3 regions of the Vibrio scophthalmi genome follow, and region 2 is predicted to be linked to each of the others. Evidence: predicted binding sites of a transcription regulator. Region 2 holds the regulator's gene; each other region holds the start of a gene.
The links. Region 2 encodes CRP, which controls carbon source genes, mostly activating them, when cyclic AMP is high. Its sites were predicted from a motif close to TGTGANNNNNNTCACA; they were not measured.

Region 1: the regulator CRP is predicted to act here: its motif matches at 2,760-2,775, upstream of RJD38_RS11225 (NupC/NupG family nucleoside CNT transporter).
Region 3: the regulator CRP is predicted to act here: its motif matches at 8,736-8,751, upstream of recB (exodeoxyribonuclease V subunit beta).

What each region holds. Positions count from the first base shown of each region.
Region 1 is NZ_CP134271.1:2,425,704-2,436,140, reverse strand. It holds gene folD (bifunctional methylenetetrahydrofolate dehydrogenase/methenyltetrahydrofolate cyclohydrolase FolD) at 60-920, shown strand; gene RJD38_RS11225 (NupC/NupG family nucleoside CNT transporter) at 1,500-2,699, opposite strand; gene RJD38_RS11220 (LysR family transcriptional regulator) at 2,927-3,871, opposite strand; gene RJD38_RS11215 (lytic murein transglycosylase) at 3,936-4,910, opposite strand; gene RJD38_RS11210 (YcgL domain-containing protein) at 4,937-5,218, opposite strand; gene minC (septum site-determining protein MinC) at 5,401-6,063, shown strand; gene minD (septum site-determining protein MinD) at 6,084-6,896, shown strand; gene minE (cell division topological specificity factor MinE) at 6,903-7,166, shown strand; gene adhE (bifunctional acetaldehyde-CoA/alcohol dehydrogenase) at 8,083-10,437, opposite strand, start outside.
Region 2 is NZ_CP134271.1:1,705,714-1,716,150, reverse strand. It holds gene RJD38_RS07825 (ABC transporter ATP-binding protein) at 1-624, shown strand, start outside; gene RJD38_RS07820 (TIGR02444 family protein) at 624-1,115, shown strand; gene RJD38_RS07815 (hydrolase) at 1,121-2,095, shown strand; gene RJD38_RS07810 (YheU family protein) at 2,138-2,350, shown strand; gene RJD38_RS07805 (phosphoribulokinase) at 2,545-3,414, shown strand; gene crp (cAMP-activated global transcriptional regulator CRP) at 3,658-4,290, shown strand; gene RJD38_RS07795 (DUF1338 domain-containing protein) at 4,510-5,301, opposite strand; gene astD (succinylglutamate-semialdehyde dehydrogenase) at 5,412-6,869, opposite strand; gene astA (arginine N-succinyltransferase) at 6,895-7,914, opposite strand; gene RJD38_RS07780 (aspartate aminotransferase family protein) at 7,975-9,189, opposite strand; gene RJD38_RS07775 (aminodeoxychorismate/anthranilate synthase component II) at 9,683-10,261, opposite strand; gene trpS (tryptophan--tRNA ligase) at 10,430-10,437, opposite strand, start outside.
Region 3 is NZ_CP134271.1:699,749-710,185, reverse strand. It holds gene vexH (vibriobactin export RND transporter permease subunit VexH) at 1-2,198, shown strand, start outside; gene RJD38_RS03105 (YebG family protein) at 2,292-2,600, opposite strand; gene RJD38_RS03100 (LysR substrate-binding domain-containing protein) at 2,771-3,670, opposite strand; gene RJD38_RS03095 (TDT family transporter) at 3,827-4,801, shown strand; gene recC (exodeoxyribonuclease V subunit gamma) at 4,988-8,509, shown strand; gene recB (exodeoxyribonuclease V subunit beta) at 8,863-10,437, shown strand, end outside.

The sequences.
Region 1 (10,437 bases), 720 kb from region 2:
CAAATTTTTTGCGACAATACCCCGCGTATTACTCGCCATTCTATTTCTGAAGGAAAGTCATGACAGCTCAAAACATTGATGGGAAGTTGATATCGCAAACTGTGCGATCTGAAGTTGCTGCACGAGTGAAAGCGCGCAAGGAAGCGGGTTTACGTGCACCAGGTTTGGCTGTGGTTCTTGTGGGTGAAGATCCCGCATCACAGGTGTATGTAGGCAGCAAGCGTCGCGCTTGTGAAGAAGTTGGCTTTGTTTCAAAGTCATTCGATTTACCCGCCACAACCAATGAACAAGACTTACTGAGCTTGATCGATGAATTGAATGGTGATGACACGATTGATGGCATTCTAGTACAGCTACCTTTGCCTGCCGGTATTGACACCACACACGTGTTAGAAAGAATCCACCCAGAAAAAGATGTTGATGGTTTCCACCCATACAATGTCGGTCGTTTAGCTCAACGTATTCCAAAGCTACGTTCATGCACACCGAAAGGCATTATCACTCTGATGGAACGCTACAACATCGAGATGCGTGGTAAACATGCGGTTATCGTTGGAGCTTCTAACATTGTTGGCCGCCCAATGACGTTAGAGCTACTTTTGGCTGGCTGTACCACCACAACATGCCATCGCTTCACTAAAGATTTAGAAGGCCATGTACGTCAAGCTGACGTGGTTGTCGTCGCGGTTGGTAAGCCTAACTTTATTCCGGGTGACTGGATTAAGAAAGGCGCGGTGGTAATTGATGTTGGTATTAACCGTTTAGATAGCGGCAAGCTGGTTGGTGATGTGGAATATGCTAAAGCCAAAGAGCACGCAAGCTTCATTACCCCTGTTCCAGGTGGTGTTGGCCCAATGACAGTTGCGAGCCTAATTGAAAACACCATGATGGCGTGTGAGCAGTTCCATACGGACAAATAAAAATTTGAGAGGCGAGAACGCTCCGCTTCGAGAATATGTTCCACAGACTGATGAATAACCGAAGGGTTGGCGATGATCGTCAGCCCTTTTTTGATCGATAGAGAACGCTGCGCTCCGAGATTTTAGATGCGAGAATCGAAAGGCAAATCCACATAAAGATTTTCGGTGATCGAAAATAACTACCTCACCCTACTTCGTCATCCTCGAGAGGGAGGAACGACTGAGTCGGGGATCTCTGGCTTCGGCGCACATAAATCAGATTCCCTACTCGCGCTTCGCGCTCTATGGAATGACCAAAGGGTTAAAGGCGCTGCGCTTAGAGATTTGGGAAGTGAGGATAGTGAGAATAGTGAGAGCGCTACGTTCCGAGAAGCGAGACTAGCGAGAACGCTTTGCTCCGAGATTTTAGATGCGAGAATTGAGAGACGAGAAATGAAAAAGCTATGCTTGGTATTCAAAAAAGGGGTTAGCGTAATACGCTAACCCCTTTGAATTCTTAACATACTCCTCACAATTCTCACCGTGAGGCGCAGGCGAATTTTCTAGAATCTCAATTCTAAACTCTCGACTCTAAAAACCTTAAAGGCTCAGAATCACACCGGCAAGTGATGCGCTCATCAAGTTTGCCATTACGCCCGCCGCAATTGCGCGGAAGCCGTATTGAGAGATGAAAGTACGCTTTTCAGGTACGATACTGCCCAAGCCGCCGATCAACATCGCCATGGTTGAGATATTAGCAAAGCCACACAGTGCAAAGGTCACGATCGCTTGTGAATGTTCACTTAGTAACGGTTTCACTTCCATTAATTGGATGAAAGCCACGAATTCGTTAACTACAATCTTGTTACCAATCAAAGAACCCGCGATAGTCGCCTCGCTCCATGGCACGCCAAGTAGCCATGCAACCGGTGCAAATAGGTAACCAAGGATCAGTTCAAAACTTAGATCGATACCCACTAGGCCACCAGCCCAACCAAGAATACCGTTTAGCAGCGCAATCACACTGACAAACGCAAGTAAAGTTGCGCCTACCGCTACCGCGATACGTAAACCAGACATCGCACCATCAGCCATCGCTTCAACAACGTTAGTCGCTTTTGGCATTTCAACGTTCTCAAGTTCAACTTCTGGAGCAACAGTTTCACTTTCTGGCATCATGATTTTTGCCATTAAAAGGCCCGCAGGGGCAGACATGAACGCAGCGGCAATCAGGTAGTTTAGATCGACACCCAGTGATGCATAACCCACTAACGTGCCGCCCGCAACAGATGCCAAACCACAGGTCATGACTGTAAAGAACTGCGAATCTGTCATGTGTTTTAGGTAAGGCTTAACCACCAATGGCGCTTCAATCATACCCACGAAGATGTTCGCAGTAGCAGAAAGCGATTCTGCACGACCAATGCCCAGCAATTTTTGTAAACCACCACCGATAAGGTTAATCACTTTTGGCATTAGGCCAATGTGGTACAAACCAGAGATTAGTGCTGAGAAGAAGACGATAATACCTAATACATTAATCGCAAAGGTAAAGCTGCCTGTTGCCAAGCCACCAAATAGGAACGCAATCCCTTCTTGGCCATAGTTGATCAAGTTTGATACTGCGGCAGTCACATTACCTAACGCATCTTTACCTGCTGGCACATAAAGCACTAACAAAGCGAAAGAGACTTGTAGCGCAAATGCGAGTGATACCGTGCGGTAATTAATGTTTTTACGGTTGGTTGATAACAACCATGCGGTGAGCAAAATCGCCACAATACCTAAGATTGAGTTCATAAAATGAATCCGACTAAAAAGGGGGAACGGGAAAGGCATCGGATGATAGCGGCGAAAAAATGAGATGCAAGTCACACTTGTTGCGAAGTTGTAGTTCTCAGTGGTGCTTTTTGCACCACTTATTTAACCTGCTGTTTTATATAAGGATAAACGATTGCTCTAACGATTTATTTCCAAATGGAAAAGATGTTTCCAGCTTTGGAAATAATAAACCTTGGTTTGACGGGCTAGTTAGGTCGGCTAATGTAGGGGGAAAGTTGAACATCCCAATAGCAAGGGTTGCCAATTTTATCTTTGATAAATTCGATCACCGCAGAGGTTTTCTTCGGCAGATAATGGCGACTTGGATAGACGGCATAAAACGGCATGGTTTGGCTGGCTTTCCACTCTGGTAACAATTGAATAAGCTGGCCATTTTTAAACTCATCGCGGATCAAATACGTGGCCAAATAAGCAATACCCCACCCTGCAACGGCTGCATCACGCACCGCTTCGGCCAAATCCACTGAGTAGTTACCCGATACTTTAACATTCAACTGCTGCTCGGAATTCACAAAGGCCCAATTGGTGTAATCGCGCTCCCAGCTACGATAAATTAAACAGTTATGATCGCTCAGATCGTGCGGATGAACGGGTGCAGTGTACTGCATTAGGTAGTCTGGTGAGGCTGCAACCACAAACTGACAATCAGCAATACGACGAGCAATATAGCCTTCAGGCAGATGCTCGTTGTTAGTGATCCACAGATCAAGACCTTCTTCGAGCATATCAACCTTATAATCGAACAAGTGAACTTCTACTTGTAAGTTCGGATATTGCTCTCGCAGCTCTTGGATCGCAGGGATGATATGCAAAGTACCAAACGATTGAGAAAGCCCAAGTTTAACAAGCCCCTCCACTTCATCTCTCTGGCTTTCAATTTCATTTTGCGCTTCATCAATGATCTTAACGATCTTTTGGCAATGTCGATGAAAGCGCTCACCCGCTTCAGTGGCCGTGAAACTGCGCGTAGTTCGTTGAACTAACTTCACTCCAAGCGATTGCTCTAGCAGCGCCAGCTGTTTACTGACGTGCGAAACCGACACGCCCAAGCTTTTGGCCGCAAGGGTGAAGTTTTTATGTTTAAGCAAAGCGGAAAAGACCACCATTTGCGCGGCTCGATCGGAAAGCACTGCATCTCCTAAAAATGAAAGGGGCTCAATGAGCCCCTCAAGATAACACGTTTGAATAGAACGCTTAATCTAACATAATGCGGTCAGCAAGATGGCTAACAGCCAATGCGAAGTAGTAAGAGCGGTTCCACTTCATTAAAACATTGTAGTTGTTGTAAACAAGGTAAACGCGACCATCAGCTTGATCCGGTGCGGTTAACCAAGCTTCAATATCGTTATCTAACTTGGGTAATGGACGGCCATCATAACGGGTGACGCCCAACTTATTCCATTCGGTCAAGGTTTTCTGTTTGCCTTCTACACGACCCTCAATGCTCATATCAAAGTTAGCAGGCAGTTTTACTTGGCGACCCCAAGTATATGAATCATCCCAACCAGATTGGCTTAGGTAGTTCGCGGTTGAAGCAAACACGTCTGCTTTGGTGTTCCAAATGTCTTTCTTACCATCGCCGTTACCATCCGCAGCGAAGCTTAAAAATGAACTTGGCATAAACTGACATTGGCCCATCGCGCCGGCCCAAGAGCCTTTCATATCATCAACGTCAATGTGGCCTTGATCGAGGATAGTCAGTGCTGACATCAGCTCTTTACGAAAGAACTCTTCACGGCGTCCTTCATAAGCCATCGTCGATAGCGCATCAACCACGCTGTAGTTACCGGTGAATTTGCCAAAGTTACTTTCTACGCCCCATAGCGCGACAATAAATCTTGGCTGTACACCGTACTCTTCACCAATACGAGTCAGCTCTGCTTTGTGTTCTTTGTATAACTCTTTCGCTTGTTTTACTTTCCACTCTGGCACAGCGCGCGGGATATACTCATCTAAGGTGAGCTTTTTCTCTGGCTGATTGCGATCTGCTTTCACAGCACGTGGTTTAAAAGTAACGTCGGCAAAAGCACTGGTGACTATCGGTTCTGAGATGCCGTTTTCCAATGCTTGGATTTTCAAGAGTTCGACGTACTGCTCAAAGCTTTTTTCTTGAGCAAATACTGAAGATGTAATGGTTAAGCCTAGTACGACTGACAGTAGTTTTTTCACAATTGCCCTCCTTGAGCAATCCGATCTTATTCAGATTTCTGACGTGCTTTTTGTTCTTTGTATTCGTCTAATAAATTTTTTGGTGGCGGCGGCAGTTGTAGGAAATAGCCTTCGTCGTTCATCGATTGTTTCACTTTTTCGACATTCACTTGTGCTAGGGTACGACCTTCAAGTTTCACCACCATCACCATGGTAGGTTTACCAAACATTTGCATTAGCTGGTCAGGAACTTGTGAAAAATCGTCCTTTTTTGGCACATATAAGTATGCACCTTCTTTTTTCGAACTTTTGTAAATAGCACAAATCATGGGAAGCCTTTAATCCATCTTAGTTTAAAGAATATCAATCTTAAGTCATTTTTGGGAAGAAAACGCCCAAATGAGAGCAAGATAACTTGCTGACCGTATGCGGGGAATATAACATGACACCCCTACTCTCAGGCAACGTCATTTCTACGACGGCGATAACCCAATGAGGTCCAAAGTAAAAGATGTCACATACCCCGGATTTAAAAGGTAGTAGTTTTACTTTGTCAGTTTTGCACCTTTCTGACAACGATGTCGAAAAAACTATTCATTTTCTGAAAGAGAAGGTCGAGCAAGCTCCCGCTTTTTTCACATCAGCGCCAGTGGTGATCAATGTTTCCCTTGTACAAGGTGATATTGATTTCTCAGTATTGAAGCAAGGTATTTCCGATGTCGGTATGATCCCGGTCGGCATTACGGGCAGTAAAGATAAACGCACCCAAAATATGGCAAGTGAAGCGGGCTTTGCGATTATGTCGGCGAGTAAATCGCCAGCGCAAGCACCGGCAACAATGGCGCCCACTAAGATCATTCGTACTCCAGTACGATCTGGCCAGCAAATCTACGCCAAGGATGCCGATCTCGTGGTGCTCAACCACGTGAGTGAAGGCGCGGAAGTGATTGCTGATGGCTCCATCCACATTCATGGTACATTGCGCGGTCGTGCAATTGCTGGAGCCAATGGTAATAAAGGCGCAGTCATCGTATGTAATAAATTACATGCAGAATTAATGTCTATTGCAGGACACTATTGGCTTACTGAACAATTTGCTGAAGAATTTTGGCAACAAAAAGTTTTATTTGGTTTAGATGATGACTCGCTAAAGTTTGAGTTGTTGACGATTTAAAAGATTATAAGGAATAAAGAATGGCACGCATTATTGTCGTCACGTCAGGTAAAGGTGGTGTGGGTAAAACAACCTCCAGCGCTGCGATTGCCTCAGGCCTTGCGCTAAAAGGGAAAAAAACTGCGGTGATCGATTTTGATATCGGTCTACGTAACCTTGATCTTATCATGGGTTGTGAGCGCCGCGTGGTGTACGACTTTGTTAACGTCATCAATGGTGAAGCAACGCTAAACCAAGCGATGATCAAAGATAAGCGCACTGATAACCTGTTCATTCTGCCGGCTTCTCAAACTCGTGATAAAGATGCGCTAACCAAAGAAGGCGTAAAACGTGTTCTTGATGAGTTAGACGAAATGGGCTTTGACTTTGTTATCTGTGATTCACCAGCAGGCATCGAGCAAGGCGCGTTGATGGCACTGTACTTCGCAGATGAAGCGATTGTGACCACTAACCCTGAAGTCTCTTCTGTACGCGATTCAGACCGTATTCTTGGCATTCTAGATTCTAAATCAGTTCGCGCAGAACAAGGTTTAGAGCCTGTTAAGCAACACCTTCTGCTGACTCGTTACAACCCTGCACGTGTAAACCAAGGCGAAATGCTAAGTGTTGAAGATGTAGAAGAGATCCTACACATTTCTCTACTGGGTGTTATTCCAGAAAGCCAAGCAGTACTGAATGCATCAAACAAAGGTGTACCAGTAATTTTTGACGATCAGTCTGATGCAGGCCAAGCTTATGCAGATACCGTTGATCGTCTATTGGGTGATCAAATTGACTTCCGCTTCCTAACTGAGCAGAAGAAAGGGATTTTCAAACGACTATTTGGGGGCTAACACGGCATGTCATTATTGGAATTTTTCCGTCCACAAAAAAAGAATTCTGCAAACTTAGCCAAAGAGCGTTTGCAAATCATCGTTGCTGAGCGTCGCAGCCATGATGATCCGGCACCGTCATACTTACCGCAACTTAAAGAAGACATTCTAAAAGTGATCAGTAAATACGTTGCCGTTGATCCTTCAATGGTTGATCTGACGTTTGAACACAAAGACGACGATATCTCTGTGTTAGAGCTCAACGTCAAGTTGCCAGACGAAGAGAAGTAAACGCTTCTCCGCGAATTAAAGAGCCGATGCCAACGCATCGGCTTTTTTGTGCGAGCGAGAAGCGAGAGCGAAGAGAACGCTGCGCTCCGAGAGTTTAGAGGCGAGACAAAAAGAAAGAAACGAGAGGCGAGAGCGAAAACCTAAGCGTTGCCGCAAGACAAACCGCTCACCCAATGCCGTCATCCTCGAGAGAGAGGAACGACCGAGTCGGGGATCTGCAACTTCACCGCACAGAAGCAGATTCCCTACTCACGCTACGCGCTCTATGGAATGACCGAAGGGTTATAGCCACGAGAGGTGAGAGAAGAACGCGACGCTGCGCTCCGAGAGGCGAGACGGAAAAAGAGCAGGACGCTGCGCTCCTAGAAGCGAGATGAGACGAAAAGAAAGAAGCGAGATATGAGCGCGTACAGCTAAGCTTTGCCGCGAGACACACCACCCGCACGATTTCGTAATCCTCGGGAGGGAGGAACGACCGAGTCGGGGATCTACAACTTCACCGCACAAAAGCAGATTCCCTACTCGCGCTACGCGCTCTATGGAATGACCGAAGGGTTATGGCTATGAGAGAAGTGCGGGACGCGAGAGTCGAGACGAACAAAAAGCAGGACGCTGCGCTCCGAGAAGCGAGACGAGAGAAAAGCAGGATGCGAGAGGCGAGAGCGCAAACCCAAACTTTGTCGCGAGGCAAACCACCCGCCCGATTTCGTCATCCTCGAGAGGGAGGAACGACCGAGTCGGGGATCTCTCGGCTCTTTGCTCTCGTTTCTCAATTCTCTACTTCTCCACTCTCAAAGCGCAGCGCTCTCAATCCGTTCTAAAGAAAAAAGCCCCTGTCTTTCGACAGGGGCTTTGCACTTTTCCGATAAAGTAGATTTCGTGCTAGCGAAAACCTAACTCATAGCTGGGACTTAAATTAAGCGCCCGCTTTTTCTTTCTTAGCTTTAGCTGGTTTTGCTTCTTGGTCAGCTTTCTTCTTGATAACAGTTGTACCTTCGAAAGTTTCGCCTTCAACAAATGCAGTGCCAAAGTAAGAAGCAGTTAGAACTTCTTTTAGCTCGCTGATTAGTGGGTAACGAGGGTTCGCACCAGTACATTGGTCATCGAACGCTTCTACTGATAGCTCTTCAAGTTTCGCGATAAAGTCAGCTTCGTTAACACCTGCAGCTTGGATTGATAGTGGGATATCCAAATCAACTTTAAGCTCTTCTAACCAAGTTAGTAGACGTTCAATCTTCTGAGCAGTACGGTCACCAGCTTGGCTTAGGCCTAGATGGTCAGCAACTTCAGCGTAACGACGACGTGCTTGTGGACGGTCGTATTGAGAGAACGCAGTTTGTTTAGTTGGGTTATCGTTCGCGTTGTAACGTACAACGTTAGAGATAAGTAGTGCGTTAGCAAGACCGTGTGGTAGGTGGAACTCAGCACCTAGTTTGTGTGCCATTGAGTGACAAACACCTAGGAATGCGTTCGCAAATGCCATACCAGCGATAGTTGCTGCGTTGTGCACTTTCTCACGAGCGATTGGGTCAGCAGAACCATTTTTGTAGCTTGATGGTAGGTATTCTTTAAGCATCTTAAGAGCTTGCAGAGCTTGACCATCAGAGTATTCGTTCGCAAGAACTGATACGTAAGCTTCTAGAGCGTGAGTTACTGCATCGTAACCACCGAACGCTGTTAGCGACTTAGGCATGTTCATTACTAGGTTCGCATCAACGATAGCCATGTTTGGCGTGATTTCGTAGTCAGCTAGTGGGTACTTAGCACCAGTCTTGTCGTCTGTAACAACAGCGAATGGAGTAACTTCTGAACCCGTACCTGAAGTTGTAGTGATACATACAAGCTCAGCTTTTTGACCCATTTTAGGGAACTTGTAGATACGTTTACGGATGTCCATAAAGCGCATTGCTAGTTCTTCAAAGTGAGTTTCTGGGTGCTCGTACATAACCCACATGATCTTAGCTGCGTCCATTGGAGAACCGCCACCTAGAGCAAGGATTACGTCAGGTTGGAAGCTCTTCATTGCTTCAGCACCTTTCTCTACTACAGATAGAGTTGGATCCGCTTCTACATCAAAGAATGTTTGAACTTCGATACCTTGAGCTTTTAGTAGGCTTACTACGTCATCAGCGTAACCGTTGTTGAATAGGAAACGGTCAGTTACTAGGAACGCGCGTTTCTTACCTTCTAGGTCGCCAAGAGCGATTGGAAGGCTACCACGACGGAAGTAGATTGATTTCGGTAGTTTGTGCCACAACATATTTTCAGCTCGCTTCGCAACAGTTTTCTTGTTGATTAGGTGCTTAGGACCAACGTTTTCAGAGATAGAGTTACCACCCCATGAACCACAACCTAGCGTTAGTGATGGTGCAACGTTGAAGTTGTACAGGTCACCGATACCGCCGTGAGTTGTTGGGATGTTGATAAGAATACGTGCAGTCTTCATCTTGTCACCGAAGTAACGGATGCGGTCTGCGTTCACGTCTTGGTTAGTGTAAAGACCAGATGTATGGCCGATACCACCGATTTCTACCATTGTTACTGCTTGAGCAACGGCGTTTTCGAATGAAGACGCACGGAACATACCAAGAGTTGGAGATAGTTTCTCGTGAGCGAATTCGTCATCGTAAGATACTTCACCTAGGCCTTCACCCACTAGAATCTTAGTATCAGCTGGCACTTTAACACCCGCCATTTCAGCGATTGCTACTGCAGGTTGACCTACGATTTTCGCATTTAGTGCGCCATCGATAAGAAGCACTTTACGTACCTTATCTGCGTCTGCTTTGCTTAGTACGTGACCTTTGTGAGAAGCGAAACGCTCTTTCACTTCGTCATATACTTCATCCATTACGATAACTGCTTGCTCAGAAGCACAAACTACGCCGTTATCGAATGTTTTAGACATAAGGATAGATGCTACAGCACGTTTAACGTCTGCTGTTTCATCGATAACTACAGGAACGTTACCTGCACCTACGCCGATTGCTGGTTTACCAGAAGAGTAAGCCGCTTTAACCATGCCTGGACCACCAGTCGCAAGGATAAGAGCGATACCATCGTGCTTCATAAGAGCGTTTGATAGCTCAACTGAAGGTTGGTCAATCCAACCGATGATGTCTTTTGGTGCGCCCGCTGCTACTGCTGCATCTAGAACAAGTTTAGCTGCGTCGTTAGTAGAGTTTTTAGCACGTGGGTGTGGTGAGAAGATGATACCGTTACGAGTCTTCAGAGAGATCAGAGATTTAAAGATCGCTGTAGAAGTTGGGTT
Region 2 (10,437 bases):
GGTGGTGAAAAAGCGCGTCTGGTTCTGGCCCTGCTGGTATGGCAAAAACCTAACCTATTGTTACTCGATGAACCAACCAACCACTTGGATCTCGATATGCGCCAAGCTCTGACCTTTGCCCTGCAAACATTTGAAGGCGCCATGGTGATAGTTTCGCACGACCGTTACCTGCTGCGCGCCACGACTGACGATCTTTACTTAGTGCATGATCGCCAAGTCGCTCCGTTTGATGGTGACCTAAGCGACTATTACAAGTGGCTGACTGAGCAGCAAAAAGTCGAGCGCCGCGAAGCACAAGCAGAGCAACCGGTAAAAGATAACCAAAACAGCGCAGCGGCGAAGAAAGAACAAAAACGCCGTGAAGCAGAGTTTCGTACTCTCACCGCGCCACTGCGTAAAAAGCTCACCAAGTTAGAAGAAACAATGGATAGACTTGGCCAAGTGATTGCACAGGCGGAAGAGCAATTGAGTGATAACTCTCTGTATGATGCCGAAAATAAAGCTAAACTTACTCAAGTACTCGCCCAGCAAGCCAGTGGGAAGTCAGAGCTAGAAGAGACAGAAATGGATTGGATGGCTCTACAAGAGGAGCTTGAAGTGATGGAACAGGAGTTCAATAGCTGATGAATAGAGAGCACGTACCCGTTTCGCTAACACTAGAACGTTTATGGCAATTCAGTTTGCAGTACTACAGTGTCCGTGAAGTGAAGCAGGCGTGCTTAAATTTACAGAATCAGTTCAAAGGCAACGTGAACCTGCTATTGTTACTCAAGTGGCTTGATGAACAACAAGTCACGATTGCAGAGCAGGACTGGCACAAGGTCGAAGAATGCCTTGGTCGTTCAGAAGCATTACTCAATAGCTTTCGGGAGCTAAGACGCAAACTCAAGCAGCCACTGGCCGATACACTCTATCGCGAAGCACTGCAATTTGAGCTGCAGTTGGAAAAACAGCAACAGGCCGACTTGGTCGATTGCGTAAACCAACTCTCATTGCACAATGCGGATGAACAATCGCTTACGCTACGTTACTGTCGTCAGTTGGGTGGAGAACATTTGTACTCCACCTTTGCACACCCTTTTGAACCTGATTTGGATGCAAGAGAAAGCGACTGACGCCTATGACTCATTTTACTGCTGCCAGCGGGATTTCAAACCCGCACCTTCAAACTCTCGCACCACGCTTCATTCGTAAAAAAGCGTTGTTTGAGCCGATTTGGCAAACCCTTGATACCCAAGATGGTGACTTCCTCGATCTAGCATGGAGTGAAGATAGCCAAACAACAGCCGCGCAAGAGAAACCCCTGTTTGTGTTGTTTCATGGACTTGAAGGCTGCTTCTATAGCCCTTATGCCAATGGTCTGATGCATGCCTTTGCCAAAGAAGGCTGGCTATCGGTGATGATGCATTTTCGCGGTTGCAGCGGTAAGCCCAATCGTCTACCACGCGCCTACCATTCAGGTGAAATCGAAGACGCGCGTTTTTTCTTAGAGTACCTCAATCAGCAATACCCTAATCGAGTCAAAGTCGCGGTTGGTATTTCTCTTGGCGGTAATATGCTGGCCAACTATTTAGCCCAGTACGCCGATAATCCGCTCTTGGATGCCGCTTCCATTGTGTCTGCCCCGCTCGATCTATCCGCCTGTTCTGAGCGCATCGAACAAGGCTTTTCTAAGATCTATAAAACCTACCTACTGCGTTCTCTCAAACGTAATGCACTGCGTAAACACCACCTGTTAAAAGGTGAGTTAGGGCTGACTTATCAATCAATCAAACGAGTCACCAAATTGTATGATTTTGATGATTTGATCACCGCACCGCTGCACGGATTTCAAGATGCCGATGATTATTATCAGCGTTGCTCTGGGATTCATCGCCTACAGCAAATCAAATTGCCAACCCAAATCATTCATGCCAAAGATGATCCGTTTATGACCGATGCGGTCATTCCGCATTTTGTCCTACCGGAGAATATTCACTACCGCCTATTTGAAAAAGGCGGACACGTGGGTTTTGTCACTGGCAGTGTCATGAACCCCCGCTTTTGGCTGGAAGAGATGCTCCCCGCTTACTATCAAGCACTAAAAACGGCATAATCGAGCCTCACCGATACAAGGTCATAGAATAAAGAGGTATTTATGATTGTTCCTTGGCAGCAGATCGCACCAGAAACACTGGAGAGCTTGCTTAGAGAGTTTGTTTTACGAGAAGGAACAGACTACGGCGAAATTGAAATCTCAGTACAAGATAAAATTGATCAAGTTAAGCAGCAACTTGAGACAGGAGAAGCGGTCATCGTTTTCTCTGAATTGCATGAAACTGTCGATGTGCAATTACGCCACAAGTTCTAATGGTTCGCTAATAACGAAACCGAACTGAGTCCGCAGTTCTAACCGAGTCTTTCCCACGAAGAAGATGCGAAAAGGTTAAATTATGTTATATTGATGCGTCCAAACTGTAATGCTTTTCGAACTTAACATGCTTGTCATCGACAAAGGTTAAGTTCGAGTAATCACAGGAACGTTATCACTAGACAAGGTTTGTCATGTCAGCAAAGCATCCGATCATTGCCGTCACCGGTTCCTCTGGCGCCGGAACGACCACCACTTCTGAAGCCTTTCGTAAAATGTTCAATATGATGGACATCAAGCCTGCATGGGTGGAAGGCGATAGCTTCCATCGATTTACTCGCCCAGAAATGGATGTAGAAATTCGTAAAGCACGCGAACAAGGTCGTCATATTAGTTACTTCGGCCCGCAAGCTAATGACTTCCCCGGCTTAGCCGACTTCTTCCACCAATATGGCCAAGATGGCAGCGGTAAGATCCGTCGCTATCTACACACCTTCGACGAAGCGGTTCCCTACAATCAAATGCCAGGCACATTTACGCCTTGGCAAGACCTGCCAGAAAACAGTGATGTGCTGTTCTACGAAGGACTGCATGGTGGCGTGGTGAATGGGGATATTAATGTCGCCCAGCATGTCGACTTTTTGATTGGTATGGTACCTATCGTTAACCTTGAGTGGATTCAAAAATTTGTTCGCGATACTCGTGATAGAGGTCACTCCAAAGAAGCGGTGATGGATTCAATCGTGCGTTCGATGGACGATTACCTCAATTACATCACCCCACAGTTTTCACGTACCCATATCAACTTCCAACGTGTGCCAACCGTTGATACTTCAAACCCGCTAGATGCGAAGGGGATTCCAAGCTTAGATGAAAGCTTTGTTGTAATCCGCCTACGTGGTTTTAAAAACGTTGACTATCCCTACCTATTAGCAATGATAGATGGCTCGTTTATGTCGCGTCATAACACCTTAGTTGTGCCTGGCGGTAAAATGAGTTTTGCAATGGAGTTAATCGTCAGACCGATTCTTCAGCAATTAATCGAAACTGGAAAAATTGGCTAAAAATCAGCATTAGAACACGATTACTTTTCATACCGTGATCATGTGCACGTTTTTGCTTAGGAAATAGTCTCTCGGACCCGATTAAAATCAAGAAATCGTTCCGGAAAAAGGATACTATTTGAAACCGAAACACAAGATAGCTTGCAGCACTCATTTAAGTGCTCCTAGCCTAGTTATCCCGATTTCGGGCCCAGCTAAATTATGGAAAGCAGCAAGCGTACCCTGCAGAGGAAGTGAGATATTATGGTTCTAGGTAAACCTCAAACCGATCCAACATTAGAGTGGTTCCTTTCACACTGTCATATTCATAAGTACCCATCAAAAAGCACGCTAATCCACGCGGGCGAAAAAGCAGAAACTTTGTACTACATTGTTAAAGGTTCTGTTGCCGTACTTATTAAAGATGAAGAAGGTAAGGAGATGATCCTTTCTTACCTAAACCAAGGTGATTTCATCGGTGAGCTTGGTCTATTTGAAGAAGATCAAGAGCGTACCGCTTGGGTTCGTGCTAAATCTCCTTGTGAAGTAGCGGAAATCTCGTTCAAAAAATTTCGTCAGTTGATTCAGGTAAACCCTGATATCCTAATGCGTCTGTCTTCACAGATGGCTCGTCGTCTACAAGTGACTAGCCAAAAAGTAGGCGACCTAGCCTTCCTAGACGTAACTGGCCGTATTGCACAAACGCTACTAAACCTAGCGAAACAACCAGATGCAATGACTCACCCAGACGGCATGCAAATCAAGATCACTCGTCAAGAGATCGGTCAGATTGTTGGCTGTTCTCGTGAAACCGTTGGTCGTATCTTGAAGATGCTGGAAGAGCAGAACCTAATCTCTGCTCACGGTAAGACTATCGTTGTTTACGGTACGCGTTAATTCACATTGAATTAAGCAAGATTTATAAAGCCACCTTCGGGTGGCTTTTTCTTTTCGGGAACTTGTCATCCTCAAGAGTGAGGAACGAGCGAGTTGGGGATCTCTCTTTCCACAACGAAAAACAAGATTCCCTACTCGCGCTAACACGCTCTATGGAATGACAAATGTAAGGCTAGTGCTTACAAAGCCTGTTTTAACATCCATCGCAATAACATACTGTTACCCGTTAGTACTCTCAAAGATCTTATCTGCAGAGGCGGCGACGAATCCACGGTATAACTCACCATTGGGCATCGGATAACGCTTGGCAAACTCATAAAAACCACCAGGCAGCAACACCACGCCATCATCAAATTCGACCTGTACTTTATCGGCCATGGTTGATGATTGCTCTAGCAGTACTTCAGGTGAACCTTTGACTTCCCCACCCGCTTGGTTAATGACAAACCCCACTGACGACAGATGATCATTCACCTGTTGAACCTCATCAAACTGCTCAAGTTGATTGACACTGACTGTGAAATGATTCGCGCCATAACCATGAGCCGCCAACCAAGCCGCATATTCACTCTCTTCGGCCAACAATAAATAATCGTTATGGCTCAGTTGCCAAGGTCGACCTGCATATAGAAAGGCTTCACCTTGCATCTCAGTTGGATTCACCTGTTCAACTAGCTTTTGCACAATCTGTTGCAACTGCTCTGAACATTCCTCCACTTTAAGTTGGCTAATGAATACCTTGGGTTGCGTGGTATCAGGGTGCTCATAATGCTTTGCCAGCAATTTTTTACTTTCAAACTGGTAATCCCCCGCCTCTTGATAACCCAGTTCAATAAAAGGTTTCGCCAATACTTCTAACGCGACAGGGGAAAGGTTAAAGGTACGTAGAGCAATATGGTCGTTGATCAATGGCTCGTTGCGTTGCAATAATTTGTGGACGTTTCCAGCTGACGGGCATAAGCGTGCAATATAATCATTCCATAATGATTCAAACAGTCGTTCTGGCGTCATAACGCCTCCTTGGAATTATTTTTGTCTCGATATTCTTGGTAAGGATTATTAGTGTAGTAAAAGAAAAGGCCAGTGGAGCATTTTCTCTGGCCTTTTCGATGGTCGGTTAATTACAGTGATAAGCCCGGGCTCAATGTCTCGGGAAGTTCGGTTTGTTCCCCTTCCACCGAGGCCATCGGATAAGCACAATAATCAGCTGCGTAGTAAGCGCTTGGCCGTAAATTTCCCGACGCTCCTGGCCCGCCAAATGGTGCATCACCGCTCGCGCCGGTTAGCGGTCGATTGCGATTAACGATGCCAGCGCGAATATGTTCCACAAAATAGGCCCACTCACTCTCTTGGGTTGTCACCAATCCTGCTGATAGACCAAAGCGGCTATCATTTGCAAGCTCCACCGCTTGCTCTAAGGTTTGATAACGGATCACTTGCAGGAGTGGTCCAAAGTATTCTTCATCAGGTAGCGATGTAATCTCGCTGACATCAATAATACCCGGTGAGACGAACGCAGCATCACCTGCGGTGGCTTCGACTAAACTCACCCCACCCAATGACTGCAAGTTAGCTTGAGCCGCCAAAATAGCCTGCGCGGCGGCTAAAGATATCTGTGAGCCCATAAAAGGGGCGGGGTCGGCAAATGGCTCATCCATGACGATCTTTTTCGTCGCGCTGAGTAACTTATTCAGCAACACATCACCATTTTCACCACTAGGAAGGTAAAGTCGACGCGCACAAGTACAGCGCTGACCAGCACTAATAAAGGCCGATTGAATAATGGTATACACGGCCGCATCCACATCACCATAGTGAGGTGAGATGACCATCGGGTTATTACCGCCCATTTCCAATGCCAACATCTTGTCCGGTTGTCCGGCAAATTGACGATGGAGCAGATGACCCGTATTCGCACTCCCGGTAAACAACAAGCCATCAATACCTTTAGATTGGGCTAACGCCACTCCGGTCTCTTTCGCGCCTTGAATAAGATTAATCACTCCATCTGGCAGTCCTGCTTTTTGCCATAGTTTGATCATAAACTCCCCCGTCGCCGGAGTTTGCTCAGAAGGCTTAAACACCACCGTATTACCAGCGAGTAACGCTGGGACGATATGACCATTTGGTAAGTGGGCCGGAAAGTTATATGGGCCAAAAACGGCCATCACGCCAAGTGGTTGGTGGCGCAGTACGATTTGATTCCCTGCGGCTTCACGTTTCTTCTCGCCAGTTCGCTCATGGTAAGCACGAATCGAAATAGCGATTTTGCCCGCAACGGCCGCCGCTTCTGTTCGGGTTTCCCATAATGGCTTACCAGTTTCCAGCGAAATCATTTCTGCAATCGACTCGGAATGATGTTTCACTAACTCGGCAAAGCGTAATACCAGCCTCTCGCGCTCACTAAAAGGCGTCTTCCTCCATGATAAAAACGCCTCTCTTGCGGCGCTTACCGCCGCATCAACCTGAGCGACAGTGGCGCTATCACTTTGCCAAATCAGCTCGCCGTTATAAGGGCTAATTGAACTCATCGGTTCACCCTGTCCGGCGATCCATTGTCCTGCAATCCAATGTGACATAACCAATTCCTTAGAGTCTGTAGCTTTATAGGGGAAGCAAACGCACGTTATCGCCCTGCTGTACTTGCAAGGCATTGGCGACATCACTGGAGATAATCACCGTATCTGTTGCTTGATCAAACGCGGCTTTCACTGCGACCGCGCGAAATTGTTCAAATGAGGTATTACTGATCAAAAAATCTTGTGCACTGGCGTGCTGATCAATATGCACTTTGCCGCGAAATGAGTGACGTACCGATTCAATATTTTCACGATCACATTCCACGCTAGGGCCACCATCAAAGATGTCGACATAGTTACGGCAGGTAAACCCTTCCTTTTCTAGTAAGCGTAAAGCGGGCTTGGTGTTGTCATGCACTTGGCCGATCACCGCTTGCGCTTCTTTACTCAATAAGTTGACGTAGATGGGGAGTTTTGGCATTAGGTCGGCAATAAAGCCTTTCTTACCAATACCTGTTAAGTAATCGGCTAAGGTAAAATCAATCGAAAAGAAGTGTTCTTGCAGCCATTGCCAAAAAGGGGAATTGCCCTCTTCATCGGAAACACCACGCATTTCGGCAAAGACTGTTTTAGAGAAGCGATGGGGATGTTCAGCCATCATCAGAAAACGGCATTTCGACATCAATCGACCATTATTGCCACCGCGAAATTTAGGTCGCAAAAATAAGGTGCAGATTTCACTACAGCCAGTGTAGTTATTACCAAAGGTCAGCAACTTCACCACATTGTTGACCCCGAGCTTCGGCGAGGAGTGAACGATGGTGCTGATGTGGTAAGAATAGAATGGCACATCCCAACCGATCGCCGCTTCAATCCCTGTACAACCAGCAACTTCACCGCTAGCACTATCAAAGCCAACCATCAGGTAGCCTTCATCGCCCGGTTCACTCACATTCGGTTTAGCAAAGCTGTATTCAGAGTGGGTAATTCGGTTGGTCAACAATTCTTCATTGACCGGAAGTGATGTAAAACCGTGACCGGATTCCACTGCACAGGTATGCAGCGCATCATAATCTGACATAGCGATAGGACGAACAACCAGCATCGATACTCCCTCCTGATGCTTGGGAGGTTAACCTGATGGCTAACCTCACCTCTTGCGATATTATTGAACTAGTGAAGCGATCGCTTTCTCCAGTTTTTCTAATCCTTGAGCAATATCTTGGTGGCTAATCACCAATGATGGGGTAAAACGCACCACATTTGGCCCTGCAACCAACACCATCAAACCTTGTTCTCCCGCAGCCACGAGCACATCACGCGCACGCCCTTGCCACTGTTCATTGAGCGCAGCACCGAGTAGTAACCCTTTTCCACGGATTTCGCTAAATATTGGATACTTATCATTAATCTTAGCCAATCCTTGACGAAATAGCGCTTCACGGTCCGCCACGCCCGCTAGGGTTTCCGGCTGGCTAACCACATCCACAACCGCTTCTGCTACTGCACAAGCAAGAGGGTTCCCCCCATAAGTTGAGCCATGGGTGCCCACTTTTAGGTGCTCAGCCAGTTTAGTAGTGGTCAACATCGCACCGATAGGAAAACCACCGCCAAGTGATTTAGCGGTACTTAAAATATCTGGCGTAATGCCTAAGCCTTGATATGCATAAAAGTGGCCGGTACGTCCGTTGCCCGTTTGTACTTCATCGAAAATCAATAGTGCGTTGTGCTGCTGACAGACCTCACGAACCGCTTGAACAAACTCCTCACTCGGTTCAATGATGCCGCCCTCACCTTGCAAAGGTTCCATCATAATCGCACAGGTACGCGACGAAACATGCTGACGTAGCGCTTCAACATCATTGTATGGAAGGTGAGTAATGTCGCCAGGTTTTGGGCCAAAGCCATCGGAATAAGCTTCCTGCCCACCGACAGTTACGGTAAAGAAGGTGCGGCCATGAAAACCCTGTTTAAAGGCAATGATCTCTGATTTTTCGGCACCATACACATCAGCAGAATAACGGCGAGCCAATTTTAAAGCCGCTTCATTCGCTTCCGCGCCCGAGTTGGCAAAAAAGACTTTATCGGCGAAGCACAGATCGGTCAGTTTTTTTGCTAAGCGCAAAGCAGGCTCATTGGTCATCACATTGCTAAGGTGCCATATTTTCTGCCCTTGCTCGGTTAATGCTTTCACCATTGCCGGATGGCAGTGCCCCAAACAACTCACCGCGATCCCGCCAGCAAAGTCGATATACTCATTACCTTGCTGATCCCAAACGCGCGCGCCCTCGCCTTTTACTGGAACCATCTCCATCGGGCTATAACAAGGCACCATCACCTCATCAAATAAATCGCGTTGTACTTGCATTTCTTCCGTCATCGCACATTCCCTCTTAATACCGCAGCCAATGTCAGTTAGGCATATCACATCTACTAATAAGTATAGAAACCAGAATTTATATTGCACATTGACCAATACGGCATTGTATTTACATTTAATTAACCTTTTCAATAGTGGTTTATGCTTTTTAAATTCAATACAGATCAAGTCGCATCACTATAGATGACTATTTATGCACCACAACGGCGAAAGAGAGAAGCGATTTATTATTATGCTTGCTATAAGCAGAAGTTTAATCGCAGTTGATAGGATTAGTAGAATAGAAGTGATGCAAGGTGGAACCGCTTCACGAGGCGACTAAGTGATGGCGCAAAATACCGCAACACAGTGGCGAAATAACCGCGACATAACGAATAGTTTTGCAGATTAATTAGATAACGGCGATGACGGCAACAATGTTAAGAAAGGTGATCCACCTCTGCCTTTAACCGCATCTCGGACAGCAACAAAGTAGCCATAATTTACTGAGTGATTAGCGAGCGAGGAAGTTTGCCAACAACTGGTGGCCTTGCTCCGTTTTGATGGATTCTGGGTGAAATTGCACCGCATCAATCGGCAAGGTTTTATGTTGATAGCCCATGATTTCATCCATGCTGCCATCTTCATTCTCAGTCCAAGCCGTCAATTCAAAGCAATCCGCTAGTGAGTCAGCTTTGACGACTAATGAATGGTATCGTGTGACCGTTAGCGGATTATTCAGTCCTTGAAAGACACTACGGCCAGTATGGCGAATCGGTGAGGTTTTACCGTGCATCACTTGTCGTGCTCGAACTACTTCAGCACCAAATACCTGAGCAATCGCTTGATGTCCAAGGCAAACCCCTAAAATCGGCAGCTTACCGGCAAAGTGTTCTATCGCAGCTAATGAGATGCCCGCTTCATTGGGTGTACATGGGCCAGGAGATATCACCAGATGGGTGGGTTGCAAAGCTTCAATGCCAGCCAAATCAATTTTATCGTTTCGCACTACCTGCACTTCTGCGCCAAGTTCGCAAAAATATTGGTATAGGTTGTAGGTAAACGAATCGTAATTATCGATGATCAGCAACATGACAGAAATACAGCTCTCCACTTATTGGAGGCGTATTGTGCAATAGTGCGCCACAAAGGCAAAGTAAAACTTATCGTCTGCCGATAGACGACTGATGTGGATCATATAAAAAGGCCAGCATTGCGCTGGCCTTAAATATTCATGAATAGACTGACTTAATTGACCCGCTTATGGGC
Region 3 (10,437 bases), 1.0 Mb from region 2:
GAACCCGCCTAGCGATTGACTACGATTCAACGGTCTTTATTGAACGATCAATTGAAGAGGTCTACAGCACGTTATTTGTAACGGGTGGTCTGGTTATTTTAGTGCTGTATATTTTTATTGGTCAGGCTCGTGCAACCTTGATCCCAGCGGTCACGGTGCCGGTTTCATTGATTTCCTCATTTATTGCCGCTTACTTTTTTGGCTTTTCGATCAACTTAATCACGCTTATGGCGCTGATCCTCTCCATCGGTTTAGTGGTGGATGATGCCATTGTGGTGGTGGAGAATATCTTCCACCATATTGAACGCGGTGAAAAACCGTTGTTGGCCGCTTACAAAGGAACGCGTGAAGTTGGCTTTGCGGTTATCGCGACCACCTTGGTATTGGTGATGGTATTTCTACCGATCTCCTTTATGGATGGTATGGTGGGTTTGCTGTTCACTGAATTCTCGGTGTTGTTGGCGATGTCGGTGATCTTCTCTTCATTGATTGCCTTAACATTAACACCTGTATTAGGCAGTAAAATCCTGAAAGCCAATGTCAAACCGAGTCGTTTTAATCTGTTTATTGAACGTATGTTTGCACGACTAGAACAGGGTTATCGCAACCTTCTCACCGCAGCACTAAAAGCGAAATGGGCAGCGCCTGTGGTCATTCTCGCTTGTATGGGCGGCAGTTACGGTTTGATGCAGCAAGTACCTTCGCAATTAACACCTAGCGAAGATCGCGGAGTTATCTTTGCTTTTGTTCGTGGTGCAGATGCAACCAGTTACAACCGCATGTCGGCGAATATGGACATCGTTGAAGATCGTTTGATGCCTTTACTTGGTAAAGGTTTCCTCAAATCCTTTAGTATTCAAACCCCAGCTTTTGGCGGTATGGCAGGTGACCAAACTGGCTTTGTGATCATGATTTTGGACGATTGGAATGATCGTTCTGTCACTGCGCAGCAAGCATTGGGAGAAGTCCGCAAAGCACTATCAGGTATTGCTGATGTACGTGTTTTCCCATTTACACCGGGTTTTAGAGGGGGCTCAAGTGAGCCTGTGCAGTTCGTTTTGGGCGGTGCTGATTATGAAGAGCTTAGAGATTGGTCGGAAAAACTGAAGTTGTTAGCTGAAGAATCACCATTCATGGAAGGGGCTGAAATTAACTACTCAGAGAAAACCCCTGAGCTACTCGTGACGGTTGATAAGCAGCGTGCCGCTGAGTTAGGCATCAGCGTTTCGGAGATATCTGATACGTTAGAAGTGATGTTAGGCGGCAAGCGTGAAACCACCTTTGTTGAGCGTGGTGAAGAGTACGATGTTTATTTACGTGGTGATGAAAACAGTTTTGGTAACGCAACCGATCTGACGCAAATATACATGCGCACCGCTTCTGGTGAATTGGTTACGCTTGATGCTGTGACGAAGATTGAAGAAGTAGCTTCGTCAGTGCGTCTATCTCACTACAACAAGCAAAAAGCGGTGACGATTTCAGCTAACCTTTCTGATGGTTATACCTTAGGTGATGCACTGAATTACTTGGATCAACAAGCCATCGAACTGTTACCAAACGACATTAGTATTAGCTACTCAGGTGAGTCGAAAGATTTCAAAGAAAACCAATCCAGCGTGATGGTGGTGTTCGCGTTAGCACTGTTGGTTGCTTACCTTGTTCTTGCGGCACAATTTGAGAGCTTTATAAACCCGTTGGTGGTGATGTTTACCGTTCCTATGGGGGTATTTGGTGGCTTCTTTGGTCTATTTGTTATGGATCAAGGCTTCAACATCTATAGTCAAATCGGCATGATCATGTTGATTGGTATGGTAACCAAGAATGGTATTTTGATTGTTGAGTTTGCCAACCAACTACGTGATCGTGGTTTGGAGTTTGAAAAAGCGATTATTGATGCATCTGCGCGTCGTTTACGCCCAATCTTGATGACGGCATTTACTACCTTGGCAGGCGCGATTCCACTCATTCTGTCAACCGGAGCTGGTTATGAAAGCCGTGTCGCAGTGGGTACTGTGATCTTCTTTGGTATGGCCTTTGCCACCTTGATTACCCTGTTTGTGATTCCGGCGATGTACCGTCTGATTTCTGGCAGCACTCAAGCGCCAGGTCATGTTGAAGCAGAGTTGAATAAAGAGCTTAACCATGACTTCAAAGGGCGCACTTCACATGGTGAGCTAGGGGATCTTAGTGAACACTAACGTGGCAATTTGAAGATAATAAAAAACCGAGGCGCTGGCCTCGGTTTTTTTAATTAAAGCTTTGTCTCAATCGACGAAAAGAAAACAGGCGAGTTACGCTGCGTCTTCTTCTTGCTCGTCTTGCTCAATATCAGCAACGGCTTCGATTTTTTTCGCTTTCTTTGGTGCAGGACGACGTTTCGCACCAATCGCGTAAAGCAACTCATCTTTGTTTTGCGCTAGGAACATCGCTAAGTCTTCTTGCTTAGCTTCGTCTTCTAAAATGTCACTTTTACCTAGTAGTGCAAACAGCTCGTCTGCTGTATCCAGCATTTTGTCATAAGCATCCGCTTCCGCTTTAGAGGCAAAAGTCATTTTCTCTTCTCCGTTGCGTTCTACTACGTATTTTACGATTACAGCCATGGTTGTTCCTCTAGCTCTAATGAATGTTCAATTACTGGCTGTTTATACAGTTTTTAACCAAGTAAGTCTAGGTGACAGCTCAAAAGTGCGACTTAGATGCTCACCATTTGCGCGTGTCTTCGTTACGGTGCTTTTTGGGGCATCGCCTGTGGTTAGCCTTAATGGCATACCTATGAGGAGGCTTGATCCCATTGGTAGCAAAACTCGATAAAGCGTTTTAGGAGTGGGTTTTGATACTTTTCTTTATGCACCAATAGCCAAAAGCGACGTTTCATATCGAGTGGTAACTCAATCGTGATAACTCGACCATCTTTTATCGCTGGTTCGGCAGCGAGGCGTGAAAGGCAGGCAAGGCCAAGGCCTGCAGAAACACAGTTGATCAGCGCTTCGGTGGTATTGAGCTGAAATGCTTCTTGCCAATGCTCGATGCGCGGAGCGACAGCGCGTAGGAAAAATTCGCGAGAGCCAGAACCTGGCTCACGTAAGATCCAAGCGCTGTTTTCCAAATCGCTCACCGCAGGTACGGTAATGTTCGCCAATGCCGAACTTGGACTACAAATGATGCACATCTCGTCTTGGCTAAACTGGGTTGAGATCAGTTCTGGATGCAGTGTTTTGCCTTCAATGAGCGCAAGATCGAGCTCATAGTCCACCAACTTTTCGCAGATAAGTGCCGAGTTGGAGATAAACAGGCTTTGGGCCTGATGCGTAGTTTGCTGGCGAAAAGCGCTGAGCAAATAAGGCGCGACTTGGTTACCGATGGTATCACTGGCGCCAATGCGCAATTGGCCGGTTAAAGTGGAGTCATCTTCGAGTAACTGTTCGATATCTTGCGCGCGATGCAACAGTTCATCGACCAAAGGCAGTAATTTTTGCCCCTCTTGATTAAGCACCAAGCGTTTATTAACCCGATCAAATAGTGAATGGCCCAGCTGTTTTTCTAGCTCAGCGAGCGCCATACTTACCGCAGCTTTAGAGAGAAACAGCGCTTGTGCCGCTTCGGTTAACGTATCGCAGTGGTTAATGGTCGAAAAAACCTTGAGCTGCTTTAATGAGATATTAACGGCCATAGAGAATTCAACTTCTGAGTTAATGTGGTTGGGGTATGGATTAGTTGAAGTGTCGTTTAGTTTATCTGAACACGTGTTTTGAATAATTAGATATATCTTAACAAAGTGCAAGCGTAGAATGGCGCCATAACAAAGAGATTGAGCGGAGTGTGAGCCATGATCACAGCAACAAAAGCAAAAGTATTCGGTGCGCCAACACCAATGGCAGGATTGGCATTAGGTATTGCAAGCCTTGGTTGGTGTTGGGAGAACGCCGCTGATTTGAATGGCATCGGTCAATTAATCGGTGCCGCGATCGCTTCACTTTTGCTTGTCATTTTAGCGGTGAAATTCCTGCTCCATCGTCATCTTTTATCTGAGGATCTTGCTCACCCTGTAGTGGGTAGCGTGGTGCCTACTTTTGCGATGGCAACCATGGTGGTGTCAAATGCGCTTGGTCATTTTTCTCCTTGGGCGGGGGATGCCCTGTGGTTATTTGCGGTCGCGCTGCATGTGGCGTTTTTAGCCAGCTTTATTTACCACCGCTCACAAGCATTTGAACTGCACCATATGGTACCAAGCTGGTTTGTTCCACCTGTGGGTATTGTGGTGGCGGATGTCTCTTTTTCGGGCAATCCTCATCTGGCTTTTATCGCACAAAGCACATTGATCTTCGGCCTTGTTGCTTATGCCATCATGCTGCCAGCAATGATCTACCGTTTGATCTTCGCGCAAGAAATTCCAGATGCGGCGAAACCAACCTTAGCCATCATGGCTGCACCAGCGAGTCTTTCATTGGCGGGGTATTTAAGCGTAACGAGTGATCCATCACCAGTGATTATCGGCGTGCTGTTTGGTATCGCAGTTTTGATGACCGTAGTGATCTACTTAGCTTTCATTAAATTACTGCGTTTACCTTTTAGTGCTGGTTTTGCGGCGTTCACCTTCCCAATGGTGATTGGTTCTACTGCTCTATTTAAATTGAGTGCTTGGATGAAAAACATCCATGTCGCGGATCATTACATCGCGCAAGTACATGGTTTGGCCGTGGCTGAGTTATGGATTGCAACCATAGTGGTGGGTTATGTTGCCGCGCGTTACTTCCATTTTTATCAGCCACACAAAGTGATGATGCGTCGCGATAAAAAATAATTTATAGCATCAAGTTGGCAGGCAATAAGGCTTTCTCAGTAAGCAACCATAAAGAGCGAAACGCACGGTTTCGCTCTTTGCACAATTAAGCGGCAATACCACGCAATCCCACCTAAAATCGGCAGTAAATACAGGGCAGTTATGCTACGCTCAGGTCAGTTTTGCTAACCATTTTGAGCGTCTATTTTGTTTACTGTTTATCACTCCAATCAAGTCGATGTGCTTAAATCTTTGCTGGTTGAGCTAGTCAAAATCGACCCGCTTGAAAACCCATTTGAAAAAGAACAAATTCTGGTGCAGAGCCCGGGTATGTCACAGTGGCTCAAAATGGCATTAGCGAAAGAGTTTGGTGTAGCTGCCAATATCGATTTTCCTCTGCCTGCGACCTTTATTTGGAATATGTTCACTCACGTGTTGGCCGATGTGCCCCAGCGCAGTGCCTTCAATAAAGAGTCGATGAGCTGGAAGTTGATGCAGATCTTACCAAGCTTGTTGGATCAGCCTGAATTTACCCCTTTGCAACGTTATTTAGAAGATGACAGTGACAGTTCAAAGCTCTATCAATTAGCGGAAAAAATTGCCGATATCTTCGATGGTTATTTGGTGTACCGCCCAGAATGGATTGCCGCTTGGGAGTCTGGTCAAGTAGTGGCTGAAATTGGTGATGAGCATCCGTGGCAGCCAATCTTGTGGCAAGCGCTCTATGATCACACCCTAGCACTTGGTCAATCGCCGTATCACCGTGCCAACTTGTATGAGCATTTTATTGATAGCTTAGCCAACTACCAAGGCCGCTTTGAGAATCTACCCAAGCGTCTGTTTGTATTCGGTATTACTTCTTTGCCACCGCGTTACATGGACGCGCTAAAAGCACTTGGTGAGCATATTGATGTGCACCTAATGTTTACCAACCCGTGTCGCTATTACTGGGGGGAAGTGCGCGATAGAAAATTTCTCGCCAAGTTAGCAGCAAAACAGCGTAAACATCTGGTGTGGCGCGACGATCATTCTGAAATTGAGGGAGAAAGTGAGCAGCTTAAAGGCACGATTGAAGAGAACCTCGCTTATGACGACGCCGCTTATCATGAGATGGTGGATGGCGAGAGTATCGACCTACTGCACACCGATGTGGTAGGTAACAGCTTATTGGCATCAATGGGCAAATTGGGCCGCGATAACATGTATCTGCTATCACAACTCGAATCGAATGAGATTGAAGCGTTTGTTGATTTGGGCCGAGACTCCTTGTTGCAGCAATTGCAGGCCGATATCCTCAATCTTGAAGAGCATCAAGACGATCAACAATTAACCACAAGTCAGCATAAGCAAGTGGTGCGTGGTGATGACTACTCATTAACTCTGCACGCTTGCCATAGTCCAATGCGCGAGGTGGAAGTGCTGCATGATCAGTTGCTCAATATGTTTGATGCAGATCCAAGCTTAAAACCGCGCGATATTATCGTGATGGTCGCCGATATCAATGCTTATAGTCCTGCGATTCAAGCGGTGTTTGGTAATGCGCCAGGCGAGCGATTTATCCCATACTCGATTTCTGACCGTAGCGCCGATCAAGAAAGCCCAATCCTTGCGGCGTTTATGCAGCTACTCAATTTAGCCAATACTCGTTGCTTAGCCTCCGAGCTATTAGAGCTGTTGGAAATTCCGGCCATCCTTAATCGTTTTGGTTTGAGTGAGGATGAATTCCTACAAGCCAAAATTTGGGTGGAAGAGTCGGGTATTCGCTGGGGATTAAATCCTGCTACGGGTACTGAGTTTGATCTGCCAGCCACAGCGCAAAACACTTGGCAATTTGGCATAGAACGTATGCTACTTGGTTATGCGATGCCGGAATCTGCTGGATTGTTTAATGATGGTCAACAGTCGTTATCCCCTTACAACGAAGTTCAGGGGATGGGGGCGGAGCTTGCTGGTAAGCTGGCGCACTTTATTGAGACGGTCAGTGACTATCGTCAAGCGCTTGCGCATACCCACAGTATTGATGGTTGGCGTCAATTATTAACTGCGATGCTGGATGATTTCTTCCAAGTAGAATTAGAAGGTGAAGTGGCACTAAAATCGATTCGCGACACGCTCACTTCGCTCAAAGAACAGTTAGAAGATGCCGCTTATCAGGCCGAACTTGCGCCAAGTATTATTTCTCAATACCTACAAAACAAACTCTCTGGTACCCGGGTTAGCCAGCGTTTCTTAGCTGGACAAGTGAACTTCTGTACCTTGATGCCAATGCGCTCTATCCCATTTAGAGCGGTATGTTTGCTGGGGATGAACGACGGCGTTTACCCGCGTTCGATGCCGCCTGAAGGTTTTGATTTGATGAATGGGCGCACTCGTGCGGGAGATCGTTCTCGCCGTGATGATGACCGTTATCTGTTCTTAGAGGCGCTCTTATCGGCGCAGCAAACTTTATATATCAGCTACGTTGGTCGTTCGATTCAAGATAACACTGAGCGCGTGCCATCGGTACTGGTGTCTGAATTGATGGAATATTGCCACCAAAACTACCGTTTGGCGGAAGATGCGGATCTGAGCTGTGATGAATCTGGCGATAAGCTGCTAGCGAACTTACATCGCCAACATGCGATGGTGCCATTTAGTCCTGCTGCGTTTAGTGATTCATCGAGTGACTTTTCTAGCTACAGCAGTTATGCCAAAGAGTGGTTGCCTGCGGCGAACCGTCAAGGTCAGCGCAGTGGTGAGTTCAATCGTCAATTGAGTGATTATCTGGCCGATGTCAGCTACCCACTGGATCTTGATTTGGTTGAACTGCAGCGTTTTTGGCGCTTACCAGTGCAGTATTTCTTCAACCGTCGCTTAAAAGTAATGTTTGAACCGCCTTTGCCAATTATGCCCGATGAAGAGCCGTTTATTCTCGATGGTTTAGAGAGTTTCCAGATCCGTGATGCGCTGCTAAACCAACTGCTGAGCGATCAATTGCAAGCCAATAGTAATCCAGATCAAACGGTGCAAAACTTTGTCGATCAGCAACGCGCCCAAGGCAAGTTACCGGTGGGGGCATTTGGCGATATTGAGTTTGATACCAACCGAGTGCAAGCTGAGCAATTGGTAGAAGCACTGCGTTTTGTCACTAGTGCGCCGGTGGATGATGTTGAGATTAATCTTAATTTTGACCTGCTGGGTGAAGGCAAACCGATCGTTTTACAAGGTTGGCTCACCCAAGCTTACCAATCTGGTTTAGTACGTTATCGTAGTGGCAAAATTCGCCCGCAAGATTATTTGGCTGCGTGGATTGACCATTTGGCGATGTCGGCGATGGGCGTGGCAAAACGTACTCACATGATTGGTTATGATCGTAAAGAGGGCGTCGTACATCTTATTTACCCGCCGATCGAAGATGGTGATTATGCCAAGAATCTGTTGGCCGAACTGGTGCGATTATTCTATCAAGGTATGACTCAGCCGTTGGCGTACTTCCCTAAAACATCGTTGGCAGCGATTGAAGCAGGCTTTAGTCGCGGCGGCGCTTGGGCAGATGATGAAGAAAAGTCGCTCAAAAAAATGGCCGAAGCGTTTAACGACGGCTTTATGAGTAGCGGTGAAGGCAACAATGCTTACATTGGTCGTATTTGGCCACAGTGGAATGATGCTTTAGCGCAAGAAGTTCGGACCTTGGCGGCGTTAGTGATTCAAGCACCAAGATTATTGGTCAAAGACGCGCATGATGAATAACGACGCGTTGGCGGTCGCAATCCTTTCGTTTGGTGAGAGCCATTTACCTGAGGGTTGTTTGATGAAATCACAGAGAAGTGGTTGGCCGCCAGTAAATCGTTATTAATGTGTAGGGCGTTCGCTGTGCGGCCAGTGGTCAGAGGGACCATTATTCGGTGGGTTGCAGCGAAGTTGATAACTTGCTCAACACGTGGCGCGGATAGTAAAGCTTAACTGGGGGAGGTTCTGTGAGAGCGCTCCCATTAAATCTGCCACTTTAGATTTAGCGGCAGTTAAACACTCAATATCAAGGCTAGGTCACACTCGAAGGTGTGAATGAATTGATTCAGAAGTTACATAAAGGTTTGATTGTTATGACATCGTGTTCAGTTGTCACCTCACTAGATACCATGACATTTCCGTTGCATGGTGCGCGACTTATCGAAGCTTCGGCGGGGACGGGGAAAACCTTCACCATTGCCGGGCTCTATTTGCGTTTATTGTTAGGGCACGGAAGTGGCGAGAGTCGTCATCAAACGCCATTAACGGTCGATCAAATTTTGGTGGTGACCTTTACTGAAGCAGCAACCGCTGAGTTGCGCGATCGTATTCGCGCGCGTATTCATGATGCGCGATTAGCCTTTGCTCGCGGTGAAAGCAGTGATCCCGTGATCAAACCTTTACTCGCAGAGATTGATGACCATAAACAAGCGGCGATGATCTTGCTGCAAGCTGAACGACAAATGGACGAAGCGGCGGTGTATACCATTCACGGTTTCTGTCAGCGCATGCTCACGCAAAATGCCTTTGAATCAGGCAGTCGTTTTAACAACGAATTTGTCACCGATGAAAGCCATCTTAAAGCGCAAGTCGTTGCGGACTATTGGCGTCGTAACTTCTACCCATTGCCACTAAAACTGGCGGGTGAAGTACGTTCAATTTGGAGTTCGCCAGCCGCTTTGTTAGGTGATGTTTCTCGTTACTTAACGGGGGCGCCCCTGCAACTCTCGGTGGCGGCGATGCAAGGTGACTTGAGTGAATTACATCAGCAGAATCTGGCTAAAATTGATCAGCTAAAAGCGCAATGGCGAGAAAGTAGCGATGACTTCCTAGCGTTGATTAGTGAGTCTGATATCAACAAACGCAGCTACACCAAAAAGTCCCTGCCAACTTGGTTAGAGGCCGTCGGCGCTTGGGCAAGTAGTGAGACCAACGGTTACGAGTTTCCTGAGCAGCTAGAGCGCTTTGCGCAAAATGTGTTGATTGAGAAAACTCCCAAAGGCAAAGCGCCTGAGCATGTTGTCTTTGCTCAAGTTGAAGCTTTTATTAGCCAGCCGATCAGCTTAAAAGCGCCACTATTGGCCCATGCGATTGAGCATTGTCGTGTTAGCTTAGCGAAAGCGAAACAGCAAAAGCAGTGGTTATCGTTTGATGATCTGCTGACCAACTTATCTGCCGCGATGGACGCTGATGAACTCGGTGCATTAGCTGAGCGTATTCGTAGTTTATATCCGGTGGCGATGATCGATGAATTCCAAGATACCGATCCTCTGCAATACAGCATTTTCAGCCGAATTTATCTCTCTCATCCTGAGTGCGGTTTATTTATGATCGGCGATCCTAAGCAGGCGATTTACGGCTTCCGTGGTGCGGATATTTTTACCTACATCAAAGCGCGTAATCAGGTTTCCTCGCATTTCACTCTGGGTACTAACTGGCGTTCGAGTGCTGATATGGTCGCGGCAGTAAACCAAGTGTTTGCCTTGCCAGATAGCGCCTTTATCTACGATCAAGACATTCCTTTTCTTCCCGTTGCGGCTAGTCCAAGTGCTGATAAACGTGCGTGGTCACTAAGCGGAAAAACTCAACCCGCGTTGACCTATTGGTTACAAGAAGCGGAAGAAAAGCCACTGGCTAAAGGTGAATATCTTAAAGCGATGTCGCAAGCC